4 regions of the Aerococcus christensenii genome follow, and region 4 is predicted to be linked to each of the others. Evidence: riboswitches for the same ligand, from Rfam matches in the RefSeq annotation. Region 4 holds a riboswitch; each other region holds the start of a gene.

Region 1 (8,814 bases), 800 kb from region 4:
ATTGTTGATCAAAAACTTTCTTCAGCCTTTTCCGATGGTTATCGCTTATATGATAATGAAAAACAAGCGGAAATAGATTTTGAAGATCAAAAAATTAAAGAATATGTTACAGTTGATGTAGTGGATAATGCACAAATAAAGTTGACTTATCATGGCAAAGCAAACTGTTCTGCAAAGTTGAAGCAGAAATTATTGATGCAAGCGCAAGTCGTGCAACAAACGTTGAACCAACAAGTCGCTCATCTAAAGCCTCAGCAGATTGAACAATTAAGCTTGCAACCTCAGTTTGAAGAATACAATATTGGTAAGATAGAAGAATCAGTGAATAATACTGATGTTAAAATGGGAAGTTTTGTTATTCTCTGTTTTTTCTTATATCTTTTGTTAATGATCTATGTAGGGGTTACTTCACAGGAAGTTGCTGTTGAAAAAGGAACAAAAATTATGGAAATCATTTTTTCCAGCATGCCAGGAGGCGATTATTTTATCGGTAAGTTGTTGGGATTAATGGGAGAAATTATATTGCATATTGGCATCTATATTGTTGGAGGGTATATGGCTTGGCAGGGTGTAAAGCATTTAGATGCACTAGAACATTATGTAGCGATGGGGGAACCTTTCTTTAAAGCCTTCTTGAAAAATATAGGTTTAGTGAACCTAATTTATATTGTGATTGCTTTAATCCTTAGTATCACATTAGCTATTTTTTGTGGGGCATTGTCTAGTAAACCTGAAAATGCGAATAAATCGGGTCAACCGGTTTTCTATCTTGTTATTCTTGGGTTTGTTTTGGGCATGACTTTTCAAAATCAACCAGATAGTACCATTTTATCTGTGGTCTCTTATATCCCCTTACTTTCCTCTTTTACAATGCCTATTCGAATTATTAATGAAACGGCAAGTACGCTGTCGGTTAGTCTTTCGTTAGGAATAAATTTAATCACACTAATAGGAGTGATTTATCTCATTAGGCGGTTATATCCACGTTTAATTTTACAAACGGATGATGCGATTTGGAAAGCGTTAAAGAGAAGTTTTCAAGGGTAATAAAAAATGCTTGCTTGTGCTGGCTTTGAAAAAAGAACAGCGACAAGCGGCATTTTTGGTTATAATACTTCTAAAAAAAGGGAAAATAAGAGGAGAAATATGGAATATTTCTTTAGACATGTTGCAGATGGTGAAGTGAGTTTTAATGTGGCAGTAGTCAAGCTATGTTTACTTTTTGTAATACTAGGGGTCTATCGTTTTCGTCATAGTAAATGGCTTCTTCAAGTGACTTTTATAGGGTTATTGATATTACAAGGACTTTTGATGGTATGGTATCTTGGCGAACCTGCCTTATTTTTAAAAGAGGGACTGCCTTTTTACCATTGTCGATTAGTAGCTTGTATCTTACCGTTTGCTTATTGGTTGAAAAGAGAAAAATTGACTCTTTATTTGGCTTGGTTAGGGATTATTGGCACGATAGTAGCTTTCAGTGTGCCAGATCCTTCAAAATATTTATGGCCCCATATTACCAATTTGACCTATATTGGCTCCCACGTATTATTGATGGTTTCAGGGATACTTGTACTTGCACAAATACATTCTGCGTTGAAAGTAAAAACGGTTTTCGCTATCAGTACGTAGATGAATGGGCTGTCTTGTTGGGGTTAATTTAGTGTTGCATGCCAATTATAGTTATTTAATGGCCTTGCCATTTGATTTAGGCTTTCGTCCTTCTTTACCATTAATTTTTGGAGCGACGCCGCTATTAATGACAGCTACTACTAGCTTTTTGGCAGCTTGGCAAATTGTACGTAAGTTACACGTTAGACAATTAAGAAAGCATGCGTTAGAAGTCGAGTAACCAATTATTAGTTGATAAAGAAGAGCATTCGCAGAGAGTGGATGCTTTTTTGTATGCTAACTTTTATCAAAATTGGTCGAAATGATAAGATTAGCAGAGTCTAAATGGGAGTCCTTTCACTTAGGAGGATCAAGACCAGATAAAAAAGATAACGTTTTATTGTCAAATCGGATGAAACGTGGTATGCTTACGGTATAGAAATAAATGGTTATTGCAGGGGTACTGGCAACAGTTGAGAGAATACCCTTTGAACCTGTTTGTTAAGACAAGTGTAGGGAGCAATAGTGTTGAGAAGTTCTCCCTGTTTTGAGGGAGTTTTTTTATGGATTGGAAAAGAAGTGACTTATGAAAATTGCATTATTAGAACCTTTAAGAGTATCCCGATCGACTATTGATAAGTTGGCTTTGCCTTTACGGAAATTAGGACATGACTTTATTGCATATGATTCGAAAGCAAAAACATCAGAAGAACTTTTTGCACGTAGTAAGGCATGTGAAGTGGTCATGATTGCTAATACGCCTTATCCAAGGAAAGTTATCTCTCGATTAACGCAGACACGTTTGATTAATGTAGCTTTTACTGGTGTGGATCATGTGGACATGAGTGCTTGTCGAGAGAAAGGAATTAAAGTGTGCAATGCTGCTGGATATTCCAACCAAGCGGTTGCTGAACAAGCTATCGGTATGGCCTTATCACTTTATCGCCACTTGAATAAATCTGATCAAACCATTCGCTTGGGTAATTCTTTTCTTGGGCCAATGATGGGCCAAGAAATAAAAGGAAAAACAGTCGGTATTGTTGGAACAGGCGCAATTGGATTAGCAACTGCACGTTTGTTTAAAGCGTTTGGTGCTCAATTATTAGGATATAATCGCACGCAAAAAACAGAAGCTTTAGCCATGGGTATGACGTATTGCTCTTTGGATACTTTATTGGCAAAAAGTGATATTGTGAGCGTACATTTACCTGCTACTGTAGAAACTAAGCACTTGTTAGATGCTCATGCTTTTCGTCGAATGAAAAAATCAGCAATCTTCTTGAATTTAGCACGAGGTGCTATTGTAGATAATTACGCACTAGCCTGTGCCTTAAATGCAGGCGAATTGGCAGGGGCAGGGATTGATGTATTTGAAACGGAACCACCATTACCTGATGATTATCCACTACTTAGTGCTCATAACTGTTTACTCACGCCACACACCGCTTATCTGACACAAGAAGCCATGCTTCATCGGGCACAAATTGCTTTTGATAAGACTCTAGCTTATGTAGAAGGCAAAGCGGTGAATTATATGTTGTCTTAATGAACTATTTTCTATTGAAGGAGGTGAGGATACACTGAGAACGAATGGACAATAACGTTTTTACCTAAAAAAGGAGGCAACGCATGAGTAGTATTAGTGCAGAATCTATTGATGAGATGATTGACTGGTTGGCAAGTTTTACCGAAAAACCTGAAGAAAAGGGAGTGACACGCCCGTTATATACCCAATCTTGGCAACAGGCATTGCTTGGATTAAAACAACGATTTGAAGCTATTGGGATGGTGGTTGAGTTTGACGCTGTTGGTAATCTGATTGCGACAGTTGAGGGAGAAACATATCCTGATGAGGTAATTGCTTGTGGTTCACATATCGATACAGTGACTCGCGGTGGGAAGTTTGATGGACAATTAGGCATCGTCGCAGCCTATTTATCGGTTAAAGAATGCTTGGAAGTTTATGGACGCCCTCAAAAAAGTTTACGGATTATTTGTTTAGCAGAAGAAGAGGGTTCACGTTTTCCTTATGTATTTTGGGGGTCAAAGAATTTCTTTGGGTTGGCCAAAAAAGAAGAAGTTGCTACACTTTGTGATACAGAGGGAATAAGCTTTGAAAAGGCTATGCGAGATTGTGGGTTTGATTATTTAATAGGGCAACCACAATTTTGCAATTTAGCCGCTTGGTTTGAGTTACATATCGAACAAGGTCCTTTGTTAGATAGTCATCATGAAGATTTGGGAATTGTGACAAGCATTGCAGGGCAACATCGATGGGATATCCATCTTAAAGGTGTACAAAATCATGCGGGGACAACGATGATGTCTTATCGCCATGATGCAGTAGATTGTATGGCTCATATCATCTCTAAGCAATTGGATAAAGCCAAAACAGCGGGAGATCCTTTAGTTTTAACTTTTGGTCGGATATCGGTGATACCGAATCAAGTCAATATCGTGCCTGGTCAAGTCACTTTTTCTATGAATTGTCGGCACACAGATGCGAGCTACTTAAATCAGTTCTTGCAAGAATTAGAAGAAGAGATTTATGCAACGGCTGATCATTATGGGATTGAAGCAAGCATTGATAAATGGATGTCAGACGATCCAACGCCATTACATCCAGAGATTATTCATTTATTGGAAGCACAAGCAACTAAGCAAGGGTATGCCTATCGTTTGATGTCTTCTGGCGCAGGACAGGATACGCAAATTTTTGCACCATTTGTCAAATCAGGAATGATCTTCGTACCATCCAAAGATGGTGTTAGTCATGCACCAGAAGAATATACCGCTCCCAAAGAAGCGGTACATGGCGTGCGCTTATTGAGTGAATCGCTTCGAGATTTAGCTTATTCTTAGAATAATTTATTTGTTGAGAAGTTAACCAGGATGAATGAAACAATTGAATAAAAATACATTGAGAGTATTTTACTGACGAATAAGGAAGTGGATACGAAGGGGCACACCACCACGGGTATGATGTCTTTTCGCGTCTTTTTTTTTGACCTACAGGAGTAATGGTTTAGGTCAGTCAATTAAAATGATAAGAAATAGGATATGAATTTTGCCATCGTATCACAATCTAACAGAAAAAAGAGGGCTTGAAATAAGGAGTGGTAAAAAATGAAAAAAATACAGCTGACCAGTCAAATTCTGATCGCGATGATTTTAGGTTTGGTAGCAGGCTCGTTTTTTGGAGAAAGAATTGCGTGGATACAGTTAATCGGAGACCTATTTTTACGCGGTATACAAATGGCGGTTGTCGTAATGATTATGGGAGCTGTCATTGAAGCGGTTGGTCAATTAAATCCAAAAGAGTTGGGAAAAGTAGGCGGGAAGTTAGCTGCTTGGTTTGTTGGGGGAACCTTGGTGTCTGCTGCTGTGGGCTTGCTGTTTGCACAATGGATTCGTCCTGGAGAAGGGTTGTCACTAACCTTATCTCAAAATAATTTAGCCGCTCAAACTAAAATTCCAAGTTTGCGCGAGACAATTTTGAATTTTGTACCAAGCAACATTATGAAAGCTATGAGTGAAGGCAATATGATCCAAGTGATTATTTTTGCACTCTTTTTTGGGTATGCTTTGAGTTTATTAAGTAGTCAAAAAGAAATGACAAATTTAAAAGAAAGTATTCATCAATTTAATCAGATTATTATTGAAATGATTAAGCAAGTGATGAAATTGGCACCAATCGGTATTTTTGCATTACTAGCAGGGGTTACTGGTAAAGTGGGCTTACAAATTATCTTGCCGTTAGTTAAATTTTTGCTGACAATGGGGGTAGCTACTATTGTTGTTTTTGTGGGATGGCTAGTATTAGTGGGCATTTATTGCCAAGTTTCTCCTATTCTTGTTTTGAAAAAGATGTGGAGAATGAGTTTAGTGGCTTTTACTACGACCTCTTCTTCTATTACTTTACCTATTGAAATGGAAGATCAAGAAAATAAATTAGGAGTTTCTAAACGAATTTCAGGAGTAGCAGCTCCTTTGGCAATGGCAATGAATAGTAACGGATTAGCCATTTATTTGTCCATTGCGGTGGTGACCTTAAGTCAAATTTATAATTTACAATTGTCAACGGGTCAATTATTACAAACGATTATTTTATCAACGCTATGTACATTTGGTACGGTTACTGTACCAGGAGGTGGATTGGTGGCCTTAGCCATTGTTGTCCCTGCTTTAGGATTACCTTTAGAAAGTGTAGCGTTATTAGCGGGAGTAGATTGGTTTTCAGGAATGTTTAGAACTTTATTGAATGTTGATGGAGATACTTTTATTGCGATGTTGATTGCAAAAGATGAAAAAGAATTAGATTATCGTTTATTAAAGGATCCCGCTAATATTTAATTAGAAAGTAATAAAAGAAAGGAGGCAGGTAGGTGTTAACTTTAAATCATCAAAAAATAGCATATCATCCTAATGAAACGGTATATGCTTTATTGAAGCGGACACATTTCAGTACGACATTTGTCGCTGTAGAAGTCAATGGACGATTAATCAAACGAGAAAATTTTGAACAAGAGGTTATTCCAGAAAGGGCAACTATTGAAGTTTTTAGTATTGTAGGAGGAGGATAGAATGGATGATACAGCATTACGTGAAAAAGTATTGAAACGTCAATTACCAAAAGATAATGCTCTGTTTCAATCGCAACACATCACGATACTGGGGTGTGGAGGATTAGGATCAAATATTGCAATGATGTTATCCCGTGCAGGTATTGGTAAGTTATCTCTTTATGATTATGATACCATTGAATATTCTAATTTGAATCGGCAAAACTATACTGTGGATGAAATAGGGCAATCAAAAGTAGCTATAACTAAAGCTAAAATTCAAAAAACGGTTCCTTATGTTAGAGTTGAAGCTTTTGATCAACGGATTGACCCTGATTATTTAGAAAGTATTCTTCACTCTTCTTCTTTATTTATTGAAGCGTTTGATGATCAACAAGCTAAAGCAATGGCAGTAGATATATTTATGCATCATCCAGATAAATATTTAATTACAGCTTCAGGTGTATCTGGATTAGGTCAACTAGAGGATATTCAAGTCAAATATTGTGATAATTTGTGTTTGATTGGCAACTTTAAAACGACACCTGATCAAGGACTATATCTTCCTTATGTGTCGATAGTTGCAAGTTTACAAGCTTTAGAGGCATTAAAATGGATAAAAAATGGAGGCACTTATGGAAAATAATGATTATTTAGTATTAGGTGGTAAGAAATTTACTTCACGGTATATTTTAGGTTCTGGAAAATATTCTGTTGAATTAATTGATGCAGCAGTTCATAGTGCAGGAGCGCAGATGATTACTGTGGCGATTCGTCATGCGGGGAATGAACAAGCGGCAAGTATTTTAAGTCATATTCCCAAGGAAGTGACGATTGTACCAAATACAAACGGAGCGACAAATGTAGAAGAAGCAGTTAAAATTGCACGTCTTGCGAGAGAAATGGGGTGTGGACGGTTTGTTAAATTAGAAATTATGCGTGATAGAAAGTATTTATTACCAGATAATTACGCTACTTTGAAGGCAACCGAGCAGCTAGCGGAGGAAGGTTTTGTGGTATTGCCTTATATGTATCCAGATTTACAAGTGGCGCGTGATTTACAATCAGCTGGTGCAAGTGCTATTATGCCTTTGGCAGCCCCGATTGGATCGAATAAAGGATTAGTGACTAAAGAATTTATTCAAATGATCATTGACGAGATTGCTCTCCCCGTGATTGTTGATGCAGGAATTGGAGTACCAAGTCAAGCAGCTGAAGTAATGGAAATGGGAGCAGCTGCTGTGATGGCTAATACAGGTGTAGCGACCGCTAAAGACATTGTTTTAATGGCTAAAGCGTTTAAGTTAGGTATTGAAGCGGGAAGAACAGCTTATTTAGCAGGACCAGGACGTGTATTAATGCATGGCGCAGCGCCTTCGTCTCCTAAACGCGATGATGAAAAATAATCAGGTAAGATACATGTTTTAAAATAATTAATTGGCGTAACAGGTTAAATCCTGTTGCGCTTTTTAGATAGAACACTTTTTGTATGATCATATGGCGTGGTATACTAGAGCTAAGTAAAAGGGGGAGTGTTAAATGTTAGAACGCGAAAAAGCTATTTATTTTGATATGGATGGCGTCCTAACACACTATTATCCCGAAGATTTTTCTGGACCGCATCCTTTATGGCTGAGTGATCCAGATTACTTTTTGCATTGTAAGCCTAATGTCCATATGATGCGTGTGTTAGAACAATTGACGCAACAAGTTTCGTCTATGTTACATGTTGGAATCATTACGAGTGTAGCTTTAACACCAAAACATTTTAGGACACAAAGTCAGGCTAAGAGGATGTGGTTAAAGCAGCAGTTGAGTGAACGGGCTTTTGATGCGCTGACTTTTGATGTCACAGTAAGTAGTAAGGCACAAGTGGCTAAGGAGAGATTACAAGAACGTGTCCAGTATCCCGTACAACAATTAACCTCCCGTGATTTTTTAATTGATGATTACATGGTCAATATTTTGTCATGGGATGAATCAGGAGGACGAAGTATCAAATACGCTAATGGGATTAATAACCCACGGTCTTATAATGGCTTTGTTATTGGACAAGAGATGACCAGTGAGGATATTGTTCAGTTTTTGTTGGCTTTGTAAGCGATAAAGGAGGAGGGCCCATGTTAGGGGCTATAGTAGGAGATGTTGTAGGGTCACGATTTGAACGGCACAATTATCGGGGAAAAGATTTTGAATGGCTAACGCCCACCTGTCGAGTGACGGATGATAGTGTACGGATGATAGTGTACGGATGATAGTGTAATTACACTAGCTGTTGCACAGGCATTACTATAGGAAGCTCCTGTATTTTTGGCCTTGCCTCAAACCGTGATAACTTGTATGCAAAGATTAGGTAGACAATATCCGCATGTTGGCCATGGTCCTCGATTTAAGCAGTGGTTAACTAGTGAGAGACCTCAACCTTATTATAGTTATGGTAATGGGGCAGCGATGCGGGTGAGTCCGTGTGCCGTTAGCTATCAAAAAATTGCTGAGGAAATTTTATCACAACATCCCGAAGCATGGACGCATCCTGAATTTGGAGAATGGGTCCAAGGATATGGGGGTCAACAGTATGCACAAGAAAATGAAAGGGAAAGGAAGCTTTCGCAGTGAAATTATTAGTGAATCCCACAGAAGTATC
Region 2 (8,814 bases), 720 kb from region 4:
GCCGCAGCCAGAGCCAACGCCAGAGCCGCAGCCAAAGCCAAAGCCAACGCCACAGTCAGAGCCAAAGCCAGAGCTAAAGCCAACGCCACAACCAGCGCCAACGCCACAACCAGCGCCAACGCCACAACCAAAGCTAGAGCCGCAGCCAGAGCCAAAGCCAGAGCTAAAGCCAACACCACAACCAGCGCCAACGCCACAACCAAAGCTAGAGCCAAAGCTAGAGCCAAAGCCAGAGTCAAAGCCAACGCCAACGCCACAACCTCAGCAAGAGCAAAAAACAAAAACCACTTTACCACAGACAGGAGCGATCGGCAGTAGCTTAGTATTGATGGGAAGTGCATTAGTTGCGATGGGTGGTTTGTTTCAAGTAAGTCAACGAAAAGATTAGTGTTTAATAATTGAGAGCCTCTATCTGTGGATAGAGGCTTTTTTGCGCAACACTTATTTTTATGGGATATGTTGTGCTTGGTGACCTAATGGAATCAATATCGAACTAACCTGCAAGGAGTTTTTAAGTCAGTAGGAAGTTAAGGTAAAAGGTCAGAAGCTGATTGTAAGTTAGATTAGCTTGAACGGAAGTAGATATTATTGCAGAGTAGTTAAAAAGGTTTGTTAACAGATAGTAGTCTTTGACAATTTGACTAGGGAAGTCTTAAAGTCAAGCTGATTTGCGGAATAAGTGGTGAAGAATCGGTGTATATCGCCAAAATTTTTGATGATGATTGGGATTTGAAAGGGTTGCTTTGATAACTTGCCAATGAAAAAAATTTTGGAATTTTAAAGCAAGAAATGTACTATAGAGATCCCTTATTAATTTATGAACCATTAGAACAAAAAATAACAGATTATATTCAACACTACAATCCTAATCGAATAAAAGAAAAATTGAGTGGCATGTTTCTGATTGAGTATCGAAAACATACTACTCAACTATTTGCTTAATAAAAACGAACTCCAACTTTTGGGGTGTCTCTCACTGATTAGGATGAGGGAGCCTCTTTTTTATTATTTTTTAAATTGGCTGTTGTAAAGATCGGCATAGAAACCATTTTTTTTCATGAGTTCGTCATGGGTACCATGCTCGATAATAGTGCCATGGTTCATCACAAGGATTTTATCAGCGTTTCGGATAGTGGAGAGTCTATGTGCAATTACAAAGCTAGTTCTGCCTTCCATGATACGATCCATGGCAGTTTGAATGAGTTGCTCTAAACGGGTATCGACTGAGGAGGTGGCTTCATCTAAGATAAGAATATCGGGATTATTGATAATGGCTCTAGCAATGGTCATGAGTTGTTTTTGACCGAGAGAAATGTTGCTGGCCTCTTCATTGATAGTCATATCATAGCCACCAGGCAAGGTTCGAATGAAATGATCGACATTAGCGAGTTGCGCGGCTTTGATTACTTGGTCGTTGGTTGCTTCTAAATTTCCAAAGCGGATATTTTCGCGGACGCTATCTGTATAAAGCCAGGCATCTTGAAGAACCATGCCGATATGCTGACGCAAGTTATGTCGGCTAAGATGACGGATATCGATGCCATCAATTTTGATCGCTCCGCCAGAAACATCATAGAATCGCATCAAGAGATTAATGAGGGTGGTCTTCCCTGCACCAGTTGGGCCAACAATAGCAACGGTTTGCCCTGGAGAGACAGAGAAGGAAACATCTTGCATGAGTAAGTGCCCTTCTTGATAGCCGAATTGGACGTGATCAAAGTCAATTTGTCCTTTGACGGGACTAGGTAGTTTTTCTTGAACAGGGCAAGAATCCAATTCTTTTTCTTCTAAGAAGTCAAAGATACGTTGTCCTGCTGCAAAAGCACTTTGGATGATCCCCATGAGTTGGGTGATGTTTTGTAATGGTTGATTAATCAGATAGATGTATTGAACAAAAGCCTGTAAGTAGCCTACGGTGAGTTTATCGATTAAGGTTAAATAAGCGCCCACGCCTCCGACTACCACATAAGACAGGTTAGCTATGAAATAGAGGAGGGGTTGCATGATTTCAGAAAGGAGTGTGGTTTTGAACCCTATTTTTTGAAGGCGGTGGTTACGCTGCTTAAACTCTCTGATGGAGTCTTCTTCTTTAGTATAGACTTTCAACTCAGTAAATCCAGAAAGTTGTTCTTCCGTGTAGCCAAACAAATGGCCTAATGCATCGGCTTGGGCCTTGAAAAGCGGCTGAGAGAAGGCGAGTAATTTTTTCCCAGCTAGGTAGGTTAAACTTATAGAAGTGAGGGCAATCAGAGTGAGTTGACGATTTAGAGAGAGCATCACGAGAACCGCTAAGGTGATTTGGACGGCTCCGATAATAAATTGTTGAACAGATTGCTGGAGGGCATTAGAGAGAGCTTCAACGTCATTGGTCATTCGACTGAGAATGTCACCTGTTTGGTGACGGTCAAAGAAGTGGACGGGAAGTCGGTTGGCTTTTCGACTAATTTGACAACGAAGATCATGGGTAGCGGCTTGTACCGCATCGGTTAGAAAATATTGTCCCAAATAAAGACCGATATGGTAGAACATGCCGCGTGTAAAGTACAAAAGAGCAACAAAGGATAGATACGGGAAATTGATCGCAGCGTTTGGAACGTGGTGGGCAATTTCCCAGACGTTTTTAGAAAGCTCTGTAATGCCAAGTCCTAGAACGATAGGTTCGAAGATCGCAGAAATGACCATAGAAGAGCTGGCAAGGATAGATAAGAGTAATTTTAAGCGATAAGGTTTCAAGAAGGGCCACAGTTGACGAATGAGTTGAAAAGGGTTAACTTTCATGGTGTAATTCCTCCTTCGTTAATTGGGAAGCTGCGATTTCATAATAGAGGGGGCAACTAGCGAGAAGTTCTTGGTGGGTACCCTGAGCTATAATTTTACCCTTGTCTAAGACAATAATTTTATCAGCGTTAATGATAGTGCCGACACGTTGAGCGATGATGAGGGTGGTTGCTTCTTGTGTTTCTTCTCTAAGGGCTTGGCGCACTTTCGCATCGGTTTTGTAGTCTAAGGCAGAGAAACTATCATCGAAGATATAGATTTCTCTTTTTCCAATAATTGAGCGAGCGATGGAAAGACGTTGACGTTGCCCGCCAGATAGGTTCGTTCCGCCTTCTGTTAAATGGGTTTTGTAGCCACTATCTAAGTTAGAAATAAATTCGAAAGCTTGCGAAACTTCGGTCGCTCTTGTCATATCTTTTTCATCAGCAGTGGGTTTTCCAAATCTTAAGTTGGCAGCGATCTGTCCAGAAAAAAGATTGGCTGTTTGAGGGGTGTAGCCGATTTTAGACCGCAAAGTTTTCAAGTCTAGCCGGCGAATATCGATTCCATCTAGGAGAATTTGTCCAGAAGTTACATCGTAAAAGCGGGGAATGAGTTTGACAATTGTAGATTTTCCAGATCCAGTGGAACCGATGAAAGCCAAAGTTTGCCCAGCTTTTGTTGTGAAGGAGAGATCTTCTAGTACAGGTTCATCGGCATCGGGATAAGAAAAGTACACATGACGGAATTCGAGTTGTCCGGATTGGTTTGTCTCAAAAAGGGGCTGGGAAGGATTAGTAATACTGATGGGGGAGTAGAGGACTTCTTTTAATCGATGGGCAGAGACCATCGCACGCGGATACATCATAAAAATGTTAGCAAAGACCATTAAAGAGAAAAGGGCTTGCCAGACATATTCAATGAAGGCTACTAACGTCCCCACTTGCATCTTTTGTTGAGCAATCAGATGACTCCCTAAAATGAGAATGGTAATGATGGTTAAGTTGACAATAAAGGAGAAAAGAGCTGGCGTAACGGCCATTGTTTTGAAAAGTTTGATTGAAAATCCTTGGTAGGAACTGTTCACCTTTTGAAAGCGGTTGGTCATAAAACCTTCACGGTTATAAGCGCGAATGACCCGAGTTCCTAAAATATTTTCTCTAAGCAGTTGGTTCATTTTATCGAGGGTGACTTGTTGTTTTTTTGAAATAGGGAGGGTTAGACGTGCGATAAAATAGATCAGACCGATGATTAAAGGCATCACAGGAAAAAGATATAACCCTAGGGTAGAAGCTGTTCGTCCAACCATGATCATTGAAATAAGAATCATTATTGGAGCCGTAGAGAGGGTTCTCAGTCCTAATTGGACGAATTGCATAATAATAAAGGCATCGGTGGTGATTCGGTTCGTAAGCGAAGGAACGCCAAAAGTTTGAAATTCATGATGGGAGAGATGTTGCATCTTTTCGTAGATGGCATCTCGAATATTTTTAACGACTAGAGTGGTAACCTGACTAATAAAATAAGCACCAAAAAGTTGTCCTAAAACACCTAATAGGGTGATAAGTACCATGATAGTGAGATAGATAGCTAATTGTTCATAGTTTTTAGGGATAATCACATCATCGATAATATAGGCTAAAACAGTTGGTAGACCTAAGGTGACTAAAGTAAACATCACCATTCCTAAAAAAATAAATAGGAGCTGCCGTTTAAACGGACGCAAATAAGACCAAATAAATGACATAAAAATTCTCCTTTCTTTAGATAAATAGGTGTGAGAAAAGCCAGCTTATTTGATAAGCTGACTTTATATTCTCAACAAGTTAAGTAGTTAATGACTTGTATAGAGGGCTTTGACACGTTTTTGAGTATCGGGGTTGTCAAGATATTCTTCATAAGAGGTGTGAATCTTATCAACTATGCCAGATCCAGAGAGATGGATAATTCGGTTAGCTAAGGTAGACAAGAATTGACGGTCATGGGAAGTAAAGAGGAGGACGCCTTTAAATTTCATTAAGCCATCGTTTAAGCTCGAAATAGATTCAAGGTCTAGGTGGTTGGTAGGGTCATCCATTATCAGAACGTTGGCTTTAGATAGCATCATCTTAGAGAGCATGCAGCGAACTTTTTCTCCACCGGAAAGGACACCCACTTCTTTTTTGACGTCATCTCCAGAGAATAGCATTCGACCAAGGAAGCTCCTAAGAAAAGTATTATCTTGTTCTTCTGGCGTTTTGGCATATTTGAAAAGCCAGTCTAAAATGCTTTGATCTTCTTGGCTAAATGCTTCAGAAGTATCTCTTGGAAGATAAGTTTGGTTCGTTGTGATTCCCCACTTGTAATGACCACTGTCTGCTTCCATTTCACCCGTAATAATTTTAAAAAGAGTAGTTATAGCAACGTCATTCTTGGAGAGGAAGGCGACTTTATCATCATTTTTAAGGTGAAAGGTGATGTTATCTAAGACTTTGATGCCGTCAATTGTTTTGGAGAGATTTTCAACGATTAAGACATCGTTACCAATCTCTCGTTCAGGTTCAAAGCCGACATAAGGATATTTACGGCTAGAGGGTTGGATATCCTCTAGCTCGATTTTATCTAACATTTTCTTTCGAGAAGTGGCTTGTTTTGATTTTGAGGCGTTGGCAGAGAAACGTGCGATAAAATCTTTTAATTCTTTCACTTTTTCTTCTTTTTTTGCTTGAGCATCTGCTTGAAGTTTGGCGGCCAGTTCGCTTGATTCCTTCCAAAAGTCATAGTTACCGACGTAGAGTTTAATTTTTCCAAAGTCCACATCGCAAATATGGGTGCAGACTTGGTTGAGAAAGTAGCGGTCGTGAGAAACGACGATGACCGCATTGGGAAAGTTAATAATGTATTCACATAACCATTCGATAGATTCTGTATCTAGACCGTTTGTTGGTTCGTCCAAGAGAAGAATATCAGGGTTTCCAAATAGAGCTTGGGCGAGTAAAATTTTCACCTTATCTCTTTCTTCAAGGTCGCTCATCAATTGGTAGTGTTTACTTTCTTCAATGCCTAGTCCTTGAAGAAGTTGAGAGGCTTCCGATTCTGCTTCCCAGCCATTCATTTCAGAAAATTCTGCCTCCAGTTCACCCGCTCGGATGCCATCCTCTTCTGTAAAATTAGTCTTGTTATAGATACTATCCTTTTCTTCACGGATGGCGTAGAGTTTAGCATTGCCCATGATGACAGTGTCTAAAGCGGTGTATTCCTCGTAGGCAAAGTGGTCTTGATTTAAGACAGATAGACGTTCATTCGGTTCTTTCGTTACTTCACCACTCGATGGGGCAATCTCACCTGACAAGATTTTTAAAAAGGTTGATTTTCCAGCACCGTTTGCGCCGATAATTCCGTAACAGTTGCCAGGACTAAATTTTAAATTCACATGATCGTACAGCTTACGGTCAGAGAAATGTAAGCTCACATTCGAGACTTGTAACATGCATTTTCCTCACTTTATCTTTAGTTTATGAAAATGAGCTTGTTGTTTACAAGCTCTTTCTTCTTATTCCTATTATGCTTCAGAGCGCAGTGTAGGTCAACTCTAACTCCTCTTTGTTTGAAATTTTAAGAGATAAAAAGACTTTTTCAAAAGTTTAAGAAAGGACCAAAATTTAGGCAAAAATGTGTATTTGGTGAGGGAATATGGTAAGATGGCGGCATGAATTATGGTTAAGGACAAAAGGAGATTTTAATGAAAAAGATTATTATTTTTGATATGGATGGGACTTTAATTGATTCTGAGACCCCTTATTTAGAAGCTTTGACAGAAGTCTTTAAAAAGTATGGTATTTCATTTACCCGTGAGGAATATGTGGCCGAGCAAGCAGGTCGGACATTTGATGAGTGCCAAGCGTCGATTATCAGAAAAAGTGGAAACCTAGAGTTAGGTCTTCAAGTTATCAAAGAAACTGGAGCCCTTCATCAAAAACGTTTTGAAGAAGAAGGCTTTTTGTCTAAACCGGGTTTAATAGAAACTTTAGAGGCTATAAAAGAAAAAGGAATTAAGATGATGGTTGCTTCTTCATCTACACGGCAATTGGTAGATAAGCGGTTAAAATCATTAGGTATTCAGGGATATTTTAGTGAGATTGTTTCAGGAGACCAAGTCTCGCATTCCAAACCGCATCCTGAGATTTTTCTTTTGGCACTTGAAAGAAGTGGATGTTCCGCACAGGAAGCTCTCATTGTAGAAGATTCACCATCAGGGGTAGAAGCAGGACTAAATGCGCACATTGAAACGATTATGGTCCCAGATTTGGTAGAGGCTACTCCTAAGATTCAGGAAGAAGCCCTTGCGGTGGTGCCAGATTTGACAGAAATTTTGCCTTATCTTGGAGATGAGATAGGGGATTAAGTCTTTAAGAAATAAAGTTTTTAGAAGGAAGCAGTGATTTTGAAGACTTGTCTTAAATAAAAGAAAGCGCTATACTATAATTATAAAGAGATTAAATCAGGGGAGCTTGAAAACAGGCTGAGAGGAAGGTTCATCCTTCGACCCTTTACCTGATGCGGATAATGCCGCCGGAGGAAGTTATTTTGTTGAACTTAAACCGAGGCTCGCTGCAAGTCTCGGTTTTTTTATAAATAAACATGACTTTTCTAAAACACTTTTAGAAAGGTTGTCAGATAGGAGGAAAAAAAGTGGATAAGAAGGATTTACTTTTATATGCAGTGACAGATCGTCGGTGGACAGGAGAAGTCACTCTAGAAGAACAAGTGGAAGCCGCACTTAAGGGAGGCGTGACCTTCCTCCAATTGCGGGAGAAAGATTTAGGGACAGAAGAATATATTGCTCAAGCTAAGAAGATCAAAGCCTTAACGGACAAGTATCATGTGCCCTTTGTCATTGATGATAATATAGAGGTCGCTCTAGCAGTAGATGCCGATGGGGTGCATGTTGGTCAATCCGATTTACCAGCTTCTGAAGTCAGAAAATTAATTGGCCCTAATAAAATATTAGGTGTGTCAGCTAAAACCGTTGAACAAGCCCTTAAAGCAGAAGCAGCTGGTGCGGATTATTTAGGCTCTGGAGCCGTGTTTGAGACCACAACGAAACCAGGGACTCCAACCTTACCTCATGAAACCTTACAAGCTATTTGTCAAGCGGTTTCCATTCCAGTGGTTGCCATTGGTGGGATTACTCCAGAGAACTTATTAACACTCAAAGGGGCAGATGTTGCAGGCGTAGCGATCATTTCGGCTATTTTTGGGGTCAAGGATATTGAAGGCCGTTGTCGGAAACTTTTAGAGCTTAGTCGTGAATTGGTTCAAGCATGAATTTAAGGGGTGCTATTTTTGATTTTGATGGAACCTTGTATGATTCCATGGCCATTTGGGAGGATTTAGGAGCAGATTACTTAAGATCACTGGGAAAGGAGCCGGCTTCTGATTTGCGAGAGCAGCTTCGAACAATGAGTTTAGATCAATCAGCGATCTATTTAAATGAGAGGTATGCGCTCCATCTATCTAAGGAAGCCATTATTCAAGGAATTAATGATCAAATTCGTTCCTATTATGTCTCTAAAGTTTTACCCAAAGCACATGTACGTGATTTTTTACAAGAACTCAAAGAAGCGGATGTCAAGATGGTGATTGCTACAGCAACTGATAAACCCTTAATTGAGAGTGCCTTGGAACGGTGTGGCTTAACCACTTATTTTTCAGAGATTTTGAGCTGTTCAGGTGTTGGCTTTGGAAAAGATCAGCCAATGATTTATCAGAAAGCTTTAGAAAGTTTAGAAACGATTAAAAGTGAAACGTTAGTGTTTGAAGATGCTTTTCACGCTGCCCAAACTGCAAAATCAGCTGGTTTTGTGGTTTGTGGGGTGTATGATGCTTTTGAACCTAAACAAGAAGAACTCAAAAGTTTAGCGGATTACTATCTCATTGATTTTTCGCAATTTTTAAAAAAAATTGAGAGAGGAGTTTTGAAATGAAAACAGCATTATCAATCGCAGGGAGTGACTCAAGTGGGGGCGCAGGTATTCAAGCTGATTTGAAGGCAATGAGCTTTAATGGCGTTTTTGC
Region 3 (4,982 bases), 730 kb from region 4:
GATTAGCGTTTTTGATTACACCAATCGAGAATGAAGGCGCCTATAATTTGGGTAAATTCAAGAAGTTCTTGGCGACTGCTGGACTCATTTAAGGCGTGGGCTTCCTTCATTTCACCTGGTCCAAAACAAACGACAGGAATGTTGAAAGGTGTGAACCAACCGGAATCTGAAACTGATGGAGACATGCCGATGACAGGATCTTCTCCTTTGATATTTTGGTAGGCTTTGACTAAATGTTTAAAGCCAGGGTGATCTTGATTGAGTTCTAAAGCGGGGAAAATTTCTCCCTTATCTTCTGCCATGGAGCGCCCTCCCCATTCCACAATTGGAGGATTGTCACGCATCCATGGGTCTGCTTGGGCAACCTTTTGAATATGCTCCGTGACTTCCTTGGTGATATCTTCGACTTTTTCGTTCGGGTAAAAGTGAACGGTAAACCATAGGGAGCAGGTGTCTGCAATAAAGGCAGGATTACGTCCGCCTTCAATATAAGCGGGGTTGATGGTGTTGCTACCGGCGGCGAATTCAGGGTAAGACTTGGTGACGGCCCAGTAACGTTCAAGTTCTTGAAGGCCTTCAATGAGTTTGACCATTTTTTCAACGGTGCTAAAACCTTTTAAGCCACCTCCTGCATGAATTAAGTTGCGGCGGTTGCCATCATGAAAGACTTTATCTGTCTTTAATTTGATCCAACCGGTGATACAACCCCCTTGCCCCCAAATTTTTAATTCAGAGGTATCACTGACAATAGCGTAGTCAGCGCCATATCCCTTTTCTAAGATCTCTCGGGTACCCGCTTCTCCAGATTCTTCTCCGACGACAGAATGGAAGAGGAGGTCTCCTTTTAGGGGAATGCCTTCTTCTTTGAGAAGTTTAAAAAGAAAGAGATCTGCTGCAATAGCGGCTTTCATATCGCTGGTGCCTCGACCGTAGAGACGGCCATCTTTTTGAGTGAGTTGGAAAGGTGGGGAGGTCCAGTCTTTTTCATCCCCTACAGGAGCAACGTCTACATGGCCGTTTAAAACCAGACTGTGGTAGTTGGTACTGTCCGTTCCTTTCTTGCAGCCAACAAGGAGTTCATCTTTTTGGAAGAATGGCCAGTGGTCGACTTCAAAATCTTGGTCTGTTAAGTATTGTCTAACGAATGCTTGAATGGGTTGCGTGTTTCTGGCAGGTGGGCTCACTGTTTCAAAACGAATGAGTTGGTCGAGTAAGTCTAATAATTGATCGAATCTATCTTCGATCAATTGTGAGAGTTGTCCTTTATCCATAAGGAACCTCCTAATCATTTTTTTGAAAACAGCCGCATCTTACGGTGCGACTGTTGGCAATACATTAATAAATTACAAAGTGACGAAATCAAACGAATTATGAGCGATGTCTTCAGCACTCGCAAGATAAAGTTCATCAATAAATTGAGGTTGGAAGCTTCCTGGAGCTTTAACTTTCGCTTCCGCACGGCTGCCTGCTAAGTTAAATACCTGGCAAGCAGTCAAAGCTGCAATGAAAGGATCTGCCACGCAAGCATAGACAGCAGTGACACCCCCTAAGGAACACCCAGCTCCTGTGATTTTGCCCATGAAGGAGGAGCCACCATGAGAATGGGCAATGTGGTGACCATCTGTGACGAGATCAGTTTTACCAGATACAGAAACTGCGCCACCTGTGTAGAGAGCGAGGGCAAGTGCCGCTTCTGTAGCTTGGTCCACACTTTCTGTGGAGTCCACGCCACGTACTTTGGATTCAGAAGGATGATCGAGAAGGTGCCAGAGATGAGCAAGCGCAATCACTTCTGAGGCATTTCCGCGAATAATAGAAGGTTTATAAGGCTTGAAGTCATTTAAAAGTTTGGTACGTAATTCTCCAATCCCTATAGCCACGGGGTCGACTACCCAATTTTTACCGAGTTCGTGTAGCTTGGCGGCAGTTTGAGGGAGTGTTTCTTCGTAAATAGGGAAGATTGTTCCGACGTTTATATACATAGCTTGAGCAATATTGGCCATCGTTTTGCCTTCATCAGGCATATAGACCATGGCAGCAGAGCCTCCTACAGCGATTTGAGTATTGGCGACAAAATTAATAGTCACCGTATTAGTGATGGAAGGAGCCATAGGATTAGTTGACTTGACTTGATGAACAGCTTCAATGATAGCAGCTTGAACTTCTTCTTTTTTCATAACATGTAGCCTCCTGTAAGAAAAGTTAAATAATGAGTAGAGGAGAACGGTGCTCTATTAAAAAAGCTCCCAAGCGAATTGGGAGCAGAGCTTCGATTGCTTCCTTCGCTTGTCTTAACAAACAGGTTCAAAGGGTTAGGCGGCAGCCTTCTCAACCAAAACGGTACCCCTGCAATTCATTATCATTTTTATTTTACCTTGAAAAGGCTTTCGTATCAAGTAGACAGCTTAAATTTTAATTAATCCTAAAGCAAGTGCAATCACAGGGAGTCCCACACCTACGAGAATATCCATGAAGTGAACTTTCATAACCAGGTACTGGGTTCTTAATTCTGATATGCCTTTAGCTTCCATAGCCTTAGCAAGGCAATCGGACCAATTAATGGTTCGAACTAAGAGGGTGAATAGAGGCTTGGAGGAGAAAGGTGAGACCTTAATCCCGCGAATTTGATAGCTGAGTTTTGTTACTTCATAGTCGTGTTTGAGGGTAGGGAGTAAATGCAAGGCTGCTAAAACGCCGTAAGCGAGTTTAACAGAAATGTGGCATTGTTGCATAAAACTTGTGACTAATTCTAAGCTATCATTGGTTAAACTGTAAGCTAATCCGATTAATCCGTAGGCATACAAGCGACTCCCTAGGACTAGCCCATTTTCGAACGCTGGGGAAAGAACGTCATCAATAACGACTGCGCTATGATCCGCAATACTTTCAGCATAAAATTTCCAACCAGAAACAAAGAAACTAATCGCTAATATGGTAATAGGTAAGAGAGCTATCCCTAAGGTTTTCCAGCTCACACGTTTTGAAGTAATTAAACAAAGGAGACCAAATAGACAAAAGATGCTATTTAAGTGCCAGTTAGAAAAGAAACCTAAAATAATGGAAGTCGCCATGAAAGAAAAAGTCTTAATGGTAGGATTAAAATGATCAATCATGAGACCACACTCACTTTCTTATTTTCCATTCGTAATTCTATATCTGCGTAAGCCTCCACCAGTCGACGATCATGACTAGTGAAGCAACACGTTACGCCATGTCGGCATAAGTCTTGAAGCTGGGCCATTAATTTGGCGGCGTTTTGCCAGTCTTGACCGTAAGTGGGTTCATCCACAAGAAGTAATTTTTGCCCATGGAGAAGAAGGCAAATAACCGCTAAACGACGTTGTTCTCCCTGACTGAGGGTCCACGGGGAGCGGCTCTTATCGTTTAGAAGTTTATAGTGTTCGAGAAGGTCACGACCTCGTTTTTCTTCTTCTTTAGATGTGCCGACAAGAACTTCATCTAAGACCCGGTTAGTGACAAATTGAAGAGAAGGATCTTGGAAGACCAGCCCGATCTCTCCAAAAAAGGTGGAAGGTTTGACTTTCTTTAAGTCTTTATCTTCATAGGTGATCGTTCCTTGATAGGAGCATTGACCTAAAATTGCTTTAAATAAGGTGCTCTTTCCACACCCACTTTGTCCACACAGAGCAATGAGTTTTTCTTTGGGGAAGGAGAAAGAAGCGTCTTGAAGAATAATTTTTTCTCCTTGAGAGGAGTGAAAGCGAATTGTGAGGTCTTTTGCTTCTAGAAGAGGCGATGTAGTAGATTTTATTTTGGGAGCAGGTTCGCTTTTACCTAGTAAACCAGCCTTAAAAAATAAATCTTGAGTAGTGGATGAGTAGAAATCTGTGACTGAGGTAAGGTTAGCATTCTCTAAGACATAGAAACGTTGGGCGTCCTGCCAGAGGTCTAGCCTGTGGTCAATCACAAGAAAAGTTTTGCCTTCTGCTAGTCGTTGTTGAATTAAGCCTTGTAAGAATTCAATAGCATCGTCATCAAGATTTGAGAAAGGCTCGTCTAAGACATAACAACCAGGATCCATAATATCTAAACAACAGAAAGCTGCGCGTTGTAATTCGCCACCTGAAAGAGAAGAAAAAGGTTGATCTAAGTAAGATTCTAATTGGTGAATCTCTACATAACGTGCAATGATCTGTGGCATTTGAGAAGGAGGGACGAGTAGATTTTCTAAAATAAAAATAAGTTCTTCCCGCAAAGTATTCATACAAAAGGATAAGCGGGCGTTTTGGAAGGACACAGCGATTTGGCGAAGACGCTCTTTATCTGAAAAATCTGCAAGATTTTGTCCCTCCCAGGTTAATTCTTCAACTTGTAGTTTTCCTCCATGAAGAGGGTAGTAACCACTTAAAATAGCAGCTAATGTACTTTTGCCACTGCCACTAGCCCCACACAGGAGAACGAGTTCTCCTGGCTGAGCTTGAAGCTGAATGTTTTTGAGGAAAGTGACTTTACGTTTGGTAAAAGTCAGATTTTGGATGACTAATCCATTATTCCTCGTCGTCATCATGAATTACTCCGGCTTGATATAAGCGGTCACAGATAAATTTAGCTAAGAAGCCGGTGAAGAAGAGGGCACTTATTATACGAACAATGAAGACTAAGATGATAATCTTTGGTTCCATTGTCCAGTAGTGATGACGTAATGCAGACCAAAGGAAGGTAACAACTCCGCAAAGAAAACCTGCAGTTAAGCTGGTCTTGTAACTATAATCTTTGTAACCCTTGATGGCATAAGGAGCTTCAGCAGCCACCCCTTGAATAATTCCGGTAACGAAGACCATAGGCCCAAATGTACTTCCAAGTAAAACTTCAATTAAAGCAGCAATGACTTCGGTGATTGTACCAACAAAAGGACGTTTAATTAAATGAATAGCAACAATAGCAGCCATATACCAAATTCCATAACCGAATTCATACCCGATCATTCCAAGGCCTAGGGGAGTGAGAGCAGCAGTAATGGC
Region 4 (8,814 bases):
GTATGTATTTCTTATAGTTATTCTCGTGGTAGGGTGTTGGTTCTTTTTCTCCAACAAAGGGGAAGAAACCGGAGAACTAAAAGTGACCAAAACCCCTATTGAGAGAAGTGAGAGTTTGTTGCATACAGCTTGTCAAATTCAAATTTTCCACGATGGAGATCAAGCTATTCAAGCTATGCGTGAATCTTTTGATTATATCAAAGACATGGAAGATCAACTAGGAACTTATAATGAAGGGTCCGATGTATATAGAATCAATGAAAATGCAGGTAAGGGCCCTGTTAAAGTGGGTGATGCAGCCTTTGATGTTATTAAAAAAGGATGCGAGTATGCTGAAAAAACGAATGGCAGATTAGATATTACAATCGGTGCAGTTGTTCGATTGTGGCGTATTGGATCAGAAGATGCCAGAAAGCCGGAAGATTGGGAAATCAAAGAAGCTTTAAAAAAAATCGATTATAAAAAAGTGAAATTGAATGAAGAAGAGCATACTGTAGAGTTATTAGAGAAAGGAATGGCTATTGAATTAGGAGCTATTTCTAAAGGATATATAGCAGACGGAATAAAAGCTATTATGCAGCGTCATGGAGTTCGATCGGCTATTGTTAATTTGGGAGGAAACGTTTTAGTTTTAGGAAAATCTCCTTCTAATAGTGAAGGTTGGAGAATAGGAATTCAAAATCCTGATGAAACGCGGGGAGATACTATTGGAAGTGAACGTGTAAAAGATAGTTCTGTCGTAACTTCTGGTATCTATGAGCAATATTTACAGGTGGGAGATACGAAGTATCATCATATCTTAAATCCCCAAACGGGGTACCCTGTTGAAAATAATTTGTCAGGAGTGACTATTTTTTCAAAGACATCTGTGAACGGAGATGCTTTATCAACTAGTGCCTTTCTATACGGGTTGGAAGACGGTATGGCGTTTATTAATCAGCTAGATGGTGTAGAAGCTGTATTTATTACAAAAGACCATAAAGTGTATGTTACAGACGGCTTAAAGGGACATTTTAAAGTGAACCATAAGGGGTATCAATTACAATGAATGATAAATTGAAAATATTTTTGGAATTTGTGGAATTAAAAACTAAAATAGCAAGTTTTTTCCCGATGATTATTGGATTCTTTTGGGCATCGTACTACTTTAATCATTTCAACTTTTTAAATAGTCTTTTATTTTTCATTGCCGCTTTATTATTTGATATGTGTACAACAGCTATTAACAATACGATGGATTATGTTAAAGCGGTGGATAATACCTATAAAAGAAAAGGAAATGTTATTGGACGAGAAGGTCTATCATTAAGATGGGCAAGTTTAGTTATTTTTTCACTTTTAGCGCTCTCTCTTCTTTTTTCGATTAGTTTAGTTTTAAGAACTGATAAAATGTTAATTTTCATGGGAGGAGTTTGCTTCTTCATTGGTATTGTTTATACTTTCGGACCTGTTCCTATTTCTCGAACGCCATTTGGAGAATTATTTTCTGGAATAACTATGGGATTTGGTATTGTGTATTTGGCTATTTATGCCTCGAATTTTCAAAATTTATTAACGAGTGAATGGACTGGACAAGCAGTATCTGTAATGTTTAATTGGGGGAATTTTTTCAAAATATTTTGGATGAGCTTCCCTTTAGTATGTTTGACATCTAATATCATGTTAGCTAATAATTTAAGAGATTTGGAAACAGATATTAAAAATGAGCGATATACTCTAGTCTATTACTTAGGTAGAAAGCAAAGTGAAAATCTTTATTTGTTTTTAGGTTTGCTTGCTTGGCTATCTTTTGGAAGCTTTATATTTATTGGATGGTTACCTTGGTGGTGCCTAATCGCTTTTCTAGGGTTACCATTCTCATTGAAAAAGATCTACCAATTAACGCAACATTCTGAGGATCCAAAGCTATTTTTTAATACTATTCAGAATTATATTATTTTAGCAGGATTTTATGTGATTTTAATGGGGTTAGTGACATTATTTAAGAGTTAGGATGAGAAAAAACACATGAAGCAGTTATTTAAAACCTTTAAACCATGGGATTTTCTGTTTATAGGGATAGCACTCGTGTTGTCTTTCACCCCATTATTTATCACTACTTTTATTTATACGGATAAGGTGGATGCACCGGTAGCTATTGTAAAAATTGATGGAGAAGAAGTAGATCGGTTTATTTTATCTGAAGATGCTGGTCATATTGAAAAAACTTATTATCCGCATGAGGGAGAGTATAATATTATTGAACAAGACGGAGAATACATTAGAGACAAAGAAGATAATTCACCTTACCAAATAGCAGTGCGTACGGGCTGGATTAATGAACCAGGAGATATTTCTGTTTGTTTGCCTCACGGCCTCATTATTGAAATTCAAGGGAAACATGAAGAGGATGAATTAATCTTACCTAAAAAATAAAAGCTTTCTTTTTAATTTGGATGAAGCTAATCCTCTAATTAGGGGGATCTTCATCCTTTTTTATTGGAATCGTTCTATTCATCAAGCGGAGTAAACAGTTTTAAGGTAGAATATAAGTAGAGAATTGTGATGGAATATATCAATCAAACAAGTAGGCAAAAAGGAGATTGGTAAAATGGGTGTATCCAAAAAGAGAATAAGTGTGAGAGCATTTGTAGCTGGGGAATTTATCCCACTTGATCAAGTGAGTGATCCGAGATTTTCTAAAAAGGTACTAGGTGATGGCTTTGCTTTAAGACCTTTAGACGGTCGAGTAAAATCTCCTTTGGCAGGAGAGATAACTCTTGTATTTCCAACCCATCATATGATCGGAATGAAGACTAAGGAGGACTTACAAATCTTACTTCATTTAGGATTTAATACGGTAGAATTAGGAGGAAGGCCTTTTCGGTCAAATGTGAAAGTAGGAGATAAAGTAGAGGTAGGCGACCTTTTGTCCACTATGGATATCGAAGCGATTCGTTCAGCTGAAAATGTAGATATTACTTGTGCTTTAGTCTTTGTGAATGGTACAGAAAAAGGTGCTATTTTGGAGTATGAAGTATTTGGTCGTGTCAAAGCTGGCGATATTGTCTGTACAGTTACCTTAAATGAAGAAAGTTAGAAACTATTTAGCTCATTCTTCTTCATATGAGTTTCAGACCATCACCCACGATCGAAAATATCCGTCAGTTGTTTTATTGAGGAAGGTGAGGATTATTTTGTAAAATAATGACAATCAAAAACAAGTAAGGAGATCACATCATGAAGTTTCAAATGAAAGACTGGCAAATCTGGCAATAGTTAAGTGAGGTAACTTTCATCGGTTAGGCTCACTTTATTGACGGACTCAATTAAAAGGGAGTCTATGCCAGATGTGAACCCTAAAAGCAGCCGCATAGCACTTATGCGGCTTTTTTGTAGTCTCATTGGCATTCGGCACCTAGATCTGTAGGAATATAAGTATTGAAAGGAGAGAATAATAATGACTAATACAGGATTTTTTGGTGAATTTGTCGGGACGTGGGGATAAAGATATGGATCAATTGATGACTAACCCTGCTCTACATGATCAATTGGATTTAGCAGCTGAATAACTAGAAGCCAAAAAAAGCTACTCTGTCTACTTGTTTAAAAGTAGAAGGAGTAGCTTTTAGAGTTAGGTTTTTATTTTGAAAGGAGTAAATAGAAAGGGCTCTCTATTTTTCTATAATCATGGCAACGTATCCACCTTTTCCATACCCTTCGACAGGTTCTTCAATGGTGTCGTTAGTATAAATAGGATCATTCACTAGGGTTTGATAGTAGTGAATAGATTGGACTGGAAGATAATCTCTGACGATGTCTTCTTTTTCAGGAGTTGTATAGAAAATCCCTGAATGAACGAGTTCGATAGGATATGGGAGACTTGGGGCAATACGTTTGAAGACAGGATCATCATAGCTCCCAGCAAAATGTGCAAAGCTGTAAAGAATTCCATAAGCACTTTCAGTTGGAACGTCGAGTAGGATCATATGACCGCCTGGTTTAATAGAGCTGAAGCAATTTTGATAGGCTGTTTTTAAATCAGGAATGTAGGTAGAACACCCATTGAGATAAACAATGTCATAAGTTTCTTTTGGGAGAGGAGTGGTTTGGGCATCGCCAATGGTGACATGAAGGCCTCTTTTTTTAGCGATATCAGCCATATCTGTGGAAGGTTCTACACCTTCTTCGACAGTGATGCCGTATTCTTTTTGCAGTGCAGCTTCAAATAGCCCGCTTCCACATCCTATTGATAAAATTTTATCGTGAGGGATATCTTTTAAACAGTGATGGAGTAGCTTTAATTCACTGACAAAAACTTTGTCATTGGTGATAAACCATTGATCATAAGCGTTAGCGTAGCCATCAAATAAAGCAGATGATTGAGTCATTGAACATTTCCTTTCTAAAGTTGTGTGACTAAAAACAAAAAAGACAACCCTATACGGTTGCCAGATCTTTCACTTTATTGTTCCTACGCCGGCATTATCCGTATCAGGTTCGTGGGTCGGAAGTCGCACTTCCCTCTCAGCTGGTTTACTAGCTCCCCGTGTACTTTAAGAATACAAGAGTAAGCGGTTTCTGTCAATGGGAAAGTTTAATTTTAAGGAATAAATATTTGAGTGTGAAGAAAGTAAGCCAGAGTCTTTAAAAAGAAAAAGTCATGTTAAATAATTGGAGATGTATAAGAAAAATGTGTACAGGGAAAATTTTTGGAGTATAATGAAAGCGTGCACATATTGCTTTATTAGAAAATATTTATTAGGATTGTAACTTTATTCTAAGGCATCACCGAAAGTAAATATGTAGTTGTTGACTTTTAAAAGGATAGTACAGAATGAAGGTAATAAAGAAAATAAATAATAATGTTGCTATTTGTTTAGACTCTAGTAATAATGAACTGATTGCCTTGGGAAAGGGAATAGGTTTTAAAAAGACACCTTATGAGTTGGAAGATTTGACTTTGGTGGACAGAACCTTTTATGATATTAATCCTTCTATAGTTGCTTTAATGGATGAAGTTTCTGAAGATTTGTTTCAAGTATCGGTTGAAATAGTGGATAAAGCAAAGGTATATTTAAAGACGGATATTAGTGATTCTTTTGCGTTTGTATTAGCAGATCATTTACATTTTGCTATATATAGAAGTAGACAGGGTATAATCATTGGAAATCCGCTAGCTTTTGAACTGAAGCGGTTGTATGAAAAAGAGTTGAAGTTGTCAGATTGGACAATGAAATTAATTGAACGGCGTTTAAATGTTAGACTGCCTATGGAAGAGAAATTTAATATAGCAATGCATTTTATTAATGCACAAGTTATGACTAATAAAATAATAAAAAAGGATAAAATGTCCAAATTAATAGATAATATTACTTTTTTAATAGAAGATCAGTTAGATATAGTAATTGATCGAGAAAGTTTTACTTATGAACGTTTTGTTATGCATCTTCAATATTTAATAAAATGTAAAGATCAACAAAGAACGTTAAATCAGAGCAGTGAGAAACTCTTTTATCAGATGAAGAGAGATTTTAAGGATGTTTATAGATGTGTAAGGGTTGTTAGTGATTATTTGGAAAGTAATTTAAATTGTAAATTAAATGACGAAAATTTACTTTATCTGATATTACATATTAATAGACTTTATGATAGAGAAGGATTGTAAGCTTTAGAAGCGCATAACCTAACTAAATTAGTTGACTTAATTTAGTTAGGTTTTATTTTTTAGGAGGAAATTTGCTATGGAGAGTTATGAGCAAACATGTAATGAAATTTTATCCGATATTGGAGGAAAAGATAATATTATTTCAGTAACCCACTGCATGACAAGATTACGATTTAATTTAAAAGATAGAAGTTTAGTTAATCAAACAAATATTAGAAATATTAAAAATGTTTTAGGGTGTCAATTTTCTGCAGGGCAATTTCAAATTATTATTGGTCAAAATGTGGATAAAGTATATAAACACTTTGTTTCTATTACAAAAATAGAAGACCAAACTACAGAATTGCCTTGCAACGACAAGCGAAGCCTGTCAGAAAAAATAAAAGATTTACCTAACATTCTTATTGATGTTGTTTCCGGGTGTATTACACCTATTTTGCCAATTATTACCGTATCAGGGATTATTAAGTTAATTACGGCTGTGTTGGGAAAAGGAATGCTTAATCTTTTACCAGCCACCTCGCCGTTAATGACTTTATTAACTTTTGTCGGAAATAGTGGCTTTTACTTTTTCCCTATTTTTGTAGCTTGGGCGGCATCTAAAAAATTTAATACATCGACGCCGATCGCTTTATTGTTAGGGGCTATTTTAATTCACCCTAACTTAATAGCGTTAGTAACTAAAGGAGCTTCATTTTCTGTATATGGAATTCCTATGACATTAGTTAATTATTCTTCCCAATTTTTACCAAGTATATTAATTGTTTGGGTAATGTCATATGTTTACTACTTTTTTGATAAGCACTGTCCAAGATCATTAAAAATTATTCTTGTCCCTGCTTGTACTGTATTAGTTATGTTACCATTAGCGCTTTGTATACTCGGGCCGTTAGCTAATTTATTAGGTAAATTATTAGCTGATTTCTTTACTTCTTTATATAATTTAGTAGGAGCATTAGCGATTGGGTTAATTGGAGCTGCTTGGTATTTTTTAGTAGCTACTGGAATGCATCAAGCCTTAATTGCATTAGCTACAACAATGATTGCAACAATGGGCTATGACAACATTATTTTAGTGGGCTCTAAATCGGGATCTTATGCCTTAATGGGATTAGCTATTGCTTATTTAATTAAATGTAAGAAAGAACAAAAAGCAATAGCAAGTGCTAACGCGGTAACTTTAATTATAGGTGGTATTAGTGAACCAACTATTTTTTCGATGTTATTAAGATATAAAAAGGCAATGCTGATTCAAGTTATTGCAGGCTTCGTTGGAGGTATTGTGAATGGAATGTTGCATGTAAGTATTTATTTCTTTGGAGCTACTAATTTTTTGACTGGATTAGCTTTTGGAAAAGATTTTGTACATGGCATGATAGGGTGTGGAATATCTTTTGTTCTAGCATTAATTTTAGGAATTGTACTGGGGTTTGATGATAAAAAATCAAAAGACATCGTAGAAGAAAATAGAGGATAGTAAATATGAATTTAATTATTAATGGAGATGATTTTGGACTTTCTCATGGATGTAATTTAGCCATTATTGATAGCTATACTAAAGGAATTATGACTTCTGCTTCATTGATGGTTAATATGCCGGATACTGAAGAGGCGGTGAGAATGTGGAAAAAGAATTCTGCCTTATCTTTAGGTATCCATTTGAATGTTACAGTTGGAATGCCTATACTCGAACATTTGAATACTATTACTCAGTTGAATGGAGCATTTAATAAGCGAATTTTAATTGCGGATCAATCAGAAATAAATGAAGAAGAGTTAAAAAAAGAATGTGAAGCTCAAATAAATCGCTTTATTCAATTAACAGGCAAGATTCCAGATCATATTAATTCGCATCATGGCATAGAAGCAGTGCCTGGAGGAGAAAAGGTGCTTCAAGATCTAGCCGTGAAATATAAAGTGCCTATTAGAGAATTAACACATATTTCTAAAAAAGAGAAAATATATTATCGCACGAATTACGAAATTCCGCATAAATGTTGTTTATATCCAAAAATACAAAATGCTGATGAGTTAATTTTAAATTTTTCAAAAGAAAGTATTGAGTCTAATCGCACGTATGAGTTATTAGGTCACCCAGGCTATGTAGATTTTGGATTATTAAAAAAATCTAGTTTGACTATTGGTAGATGCATAGATGCCAACCTTTTTAATAATGAAGTTATCAAATTATGGGTAAAACAAAATCATATCCAGCTTATAAGTTACAAAGAGTTACCTGTTAAGGAAAGAAAATAAAAATAATAATATTTTAACTCCTTAGCTACTTGAGTTAAGGGGTTATTTATTTTATAGAACCATATTCAATAAATTTATGCGATATTAAAAAATGATTAATAGAAATGTAAATATTTGAGTGTGAAGAAAGTAAGCCAGAGTCTTTAAAAAGAAAAATTTTACTCAAAATGATGTGTGGTATTTTCTCTAATTCAGGTAAAATAATAGGGAAGCAACCGATTTCATTAGCAAAGATTTGTTCTGACGATATGTTTAAATCTTTTCAGATAAGAAACGATTGTTTAGGACCAATAAAAAGGAGAGAAGCAAATGTTTGAATTCTTAAAGAGAAAGAAAGAAGAACCTAAAAAAGTGAACGTAAGAGCTTTTGTTGAGGGAGATTTTGTTCCACTAGAAGAAGTTAGCGACCCTGTCTTTGCTCAAAAAATGTTAGGAGATGGTTTTGCCTTAGAACCAACGGATGGCAGAGTAAAAGCCCCTATAGCTGGCAGAGTGAATACTGTTTTCCCAACTAAGCATGCCATTGGAATTACAACAGATGACGGAATAGAAGTCCTCCTTCATTTAGGGTTTGATACGGTAAACCTTGAAGGAAAACCATTCTCTTCCAATGTAAAAGAAGGCGATCGTGTAGAAGTGGGAGACTTACTATCCACAATGGATGTGGAAATGATTCGTCAGTCAGAAGAAGCTTCAACGACCTGCGCTTTAGTTTTTACGAATGGCCAAGATAAAATAGCTAACTTAGATTATGAAGCATCTGGGCATGTTCAAGTTAGTGATATTGTTTGTACGGTGACTTTGAAATAAAAAAGCCAAATATTAAACGAGAAAGTTCTTACTGGGCATCTAGTAAGGACTTTTTTTATTGAATAAGGGGATTTTTAATGGATTGTTTTAAAAACATGGAA

The links. Region 4 has a riboswitch for thiamine pyrophosphate ahead of AWM71_RS02660 (class I SAM-dependent DNA methyltransferase). Riboswitches for the same ligand answer to the same signal wherever they lie in the genome.
Region 1: it holds a riboswitch for thiamine pyrophosphate, as region 4 does, so the genes downstream of both, AWM71_RS06615 (NAD(P)-dependent oxidoreductase) here and AWM71_RS02660 (class I SAM-dependent DNA methyltransferase) in region 4, are expected to answer to the same signal.
Region 2: it holds a riboswitch for thiamine pyrophosphate, as region 4 does, so the genes downstream of both, thiE (thiamine phosphate synthase) here and AWM71_RS02660 (class I SAM-dependent DNA methyltransferase) in region 4, are expected to answer to the same signal.
Region 3: it holds a riboswitch for thiamine pyrophosphate, as region 4 does, so the genes downstream of both, thiM (hydroxyethylthiazole kinase) here and AWM71_RS02660 (class I SAM-dependent DNA methyltransferase) in region 4, are expected to answer to the same signal.

The regions. Positions count from the first base shown of each region.
Region 1 covers NZ_CP014159.1:1,385,698-1,394,511, forward strand. Annotated here, with positions in the region: gene AWM71_RS06600 (ABC transporter permease) at 1-1,047, shown strand, start outside; gene AWM71_RS06605 (TMEM164 family acyltransferase) at 1,147-1,629, shown strand; gene AWM71_RS06610 (hypothetical protein) at 1,634-1,849, shown strand; TPP riboswitch at 2,055-2,144, shown strand; gene AWM71_RS06615 (NAD(P)-dependent oxidoreductase) at 2,195-3,154, shown strand; gene AWM71_RS06620 (hydantoinase/carbamoylase family amidase) at 3,238-4,470, shown strand; gene AWM71_RS06625 (dicarboxylate/amino acid:cation symporter) at 4,735-5,961, shown strand; gene thiS (sulfur carrier protein ThiS) at 5,994-6,191, shown strand; gene thiF (sulfur carrier protein ThiS adenylyltransferase ThiF) at 6,193-6,816, shown strand; gene AWM71_RS06640 (thiazole synthase) at 6,806-7,576, shown strand; gene AWM71_RS06645 (hypothetical protein) at 7,710-8,270, shown strand; gene AWM71_RS08485 (ADP-ribosylglycohydrolase) at 8,291-8,425, shown strand; gene AWM71_RS06650 (hypothetical protein) at 8,511-8,786, shown strand; gene AWM71_RS06655 (hypothetical protein) at 8,783-8,814, shown strand, end outside.
Region 2 covers NZ_CP014159.1:1,276,297-1,285,110, forward strand. Annotated here, with positions in the region: gene AWM71_RS06085 (SHIRT domain-containing protein) at 1-388, shown strand, start outside; gene AWM71_RS07985 (IS3 family transposase) at 775-942, shown strand; gene AWM71_RS06090 (ABC transporter ATP-binding protein) at 1,006-2,778, opposite strand; gene AWM71_RS06095 (ABC transporter ATP-binding protein) at 2,768-4,504, opposite strand; gene AWM71_RS06100 (ABC-F family ATP-binding cassette domain-containing protein) at 4,592-6,226, opposite strand; gene AWM71_RS06105 (HAD family hydrolase) at 6,479-7,141, shown strand; TPP riboswitch at 7,230-7,334, shown strand; gene thiE (thiamine phosphate synthase) at 7,429-8,064, shown strand; gene AWM71_RS08145 (HAD family hydrolase) at 8,061-8,723, shown strand; gene thiD (bifunctional hydroxymethylpyrimidine kinase/phosphomethylpyrimidine kinase) at 8,720-8,814, shown strand, end outside.
Region 3 covers NZ_CP014159.1:1,286,762-1,291,743, forward strand. Annotated here, with positions in the region: gene AWM71_RS06130 (acetylornithine deacetylase) at 3-1,271, opposite strand; gene thiM (hydroxyethylthiazole kinase) at 1,344-2,177, opposite strand; TPP riboswitch at 2,261-2,358, opposite strand; gene AWM71_RS06140 (energy-coupling factor transporter transmembrane component T family protein) at 2,406-3,113, opposite strand; gene AWM71_RS06145 (ABC transporter ATP-binding protein) at 3,110-4,528, opposite strand; gene AWM71_RS06150 (ECF transporter S component) at 4,509-4,982, opposite strand, start outside.
Region 4 covers NZ_CP014159.1:552,058-560,871, reverse strand. Annotated here, with positions in the region: gene AWM71_RS02680 (FAD:protein FMN transferase) at 1-1,048, shown strand, start outside; gene AWM71_RS02675 (UbiA family prenyltransferase) at 1,045-1,992, shown strand; gene AWM71_RS02670 (NusG domain II-containing protein) at 2,008-2,415, shown strand; gene AWM71_RS02665 (PTS sugar transporter subunit IIA) at 2,591-3,079, shown strand; gene AWM71_RS02660 (class I SAM-dependent DNA methyltransferase) at 3,654-4,370, opposite strand; TPP riboswitch at 4,433-4,539, opposite strand; gene AWM71_RS02655 (PRD domain-containing protein) at 4,817-5,647, shown strand; gene AWM71_RS02650 (PTS transporter subunit EIIC) at 5,724-7,124, shown strand; gene AWM71_RS02645 (ChbG/HpnK family deacetylase) at 7,130-7,903, shown strand; gene AWM71_RS02640 (PTS sugar transporter subunit IIA) at 8,213-8,713, shown strand.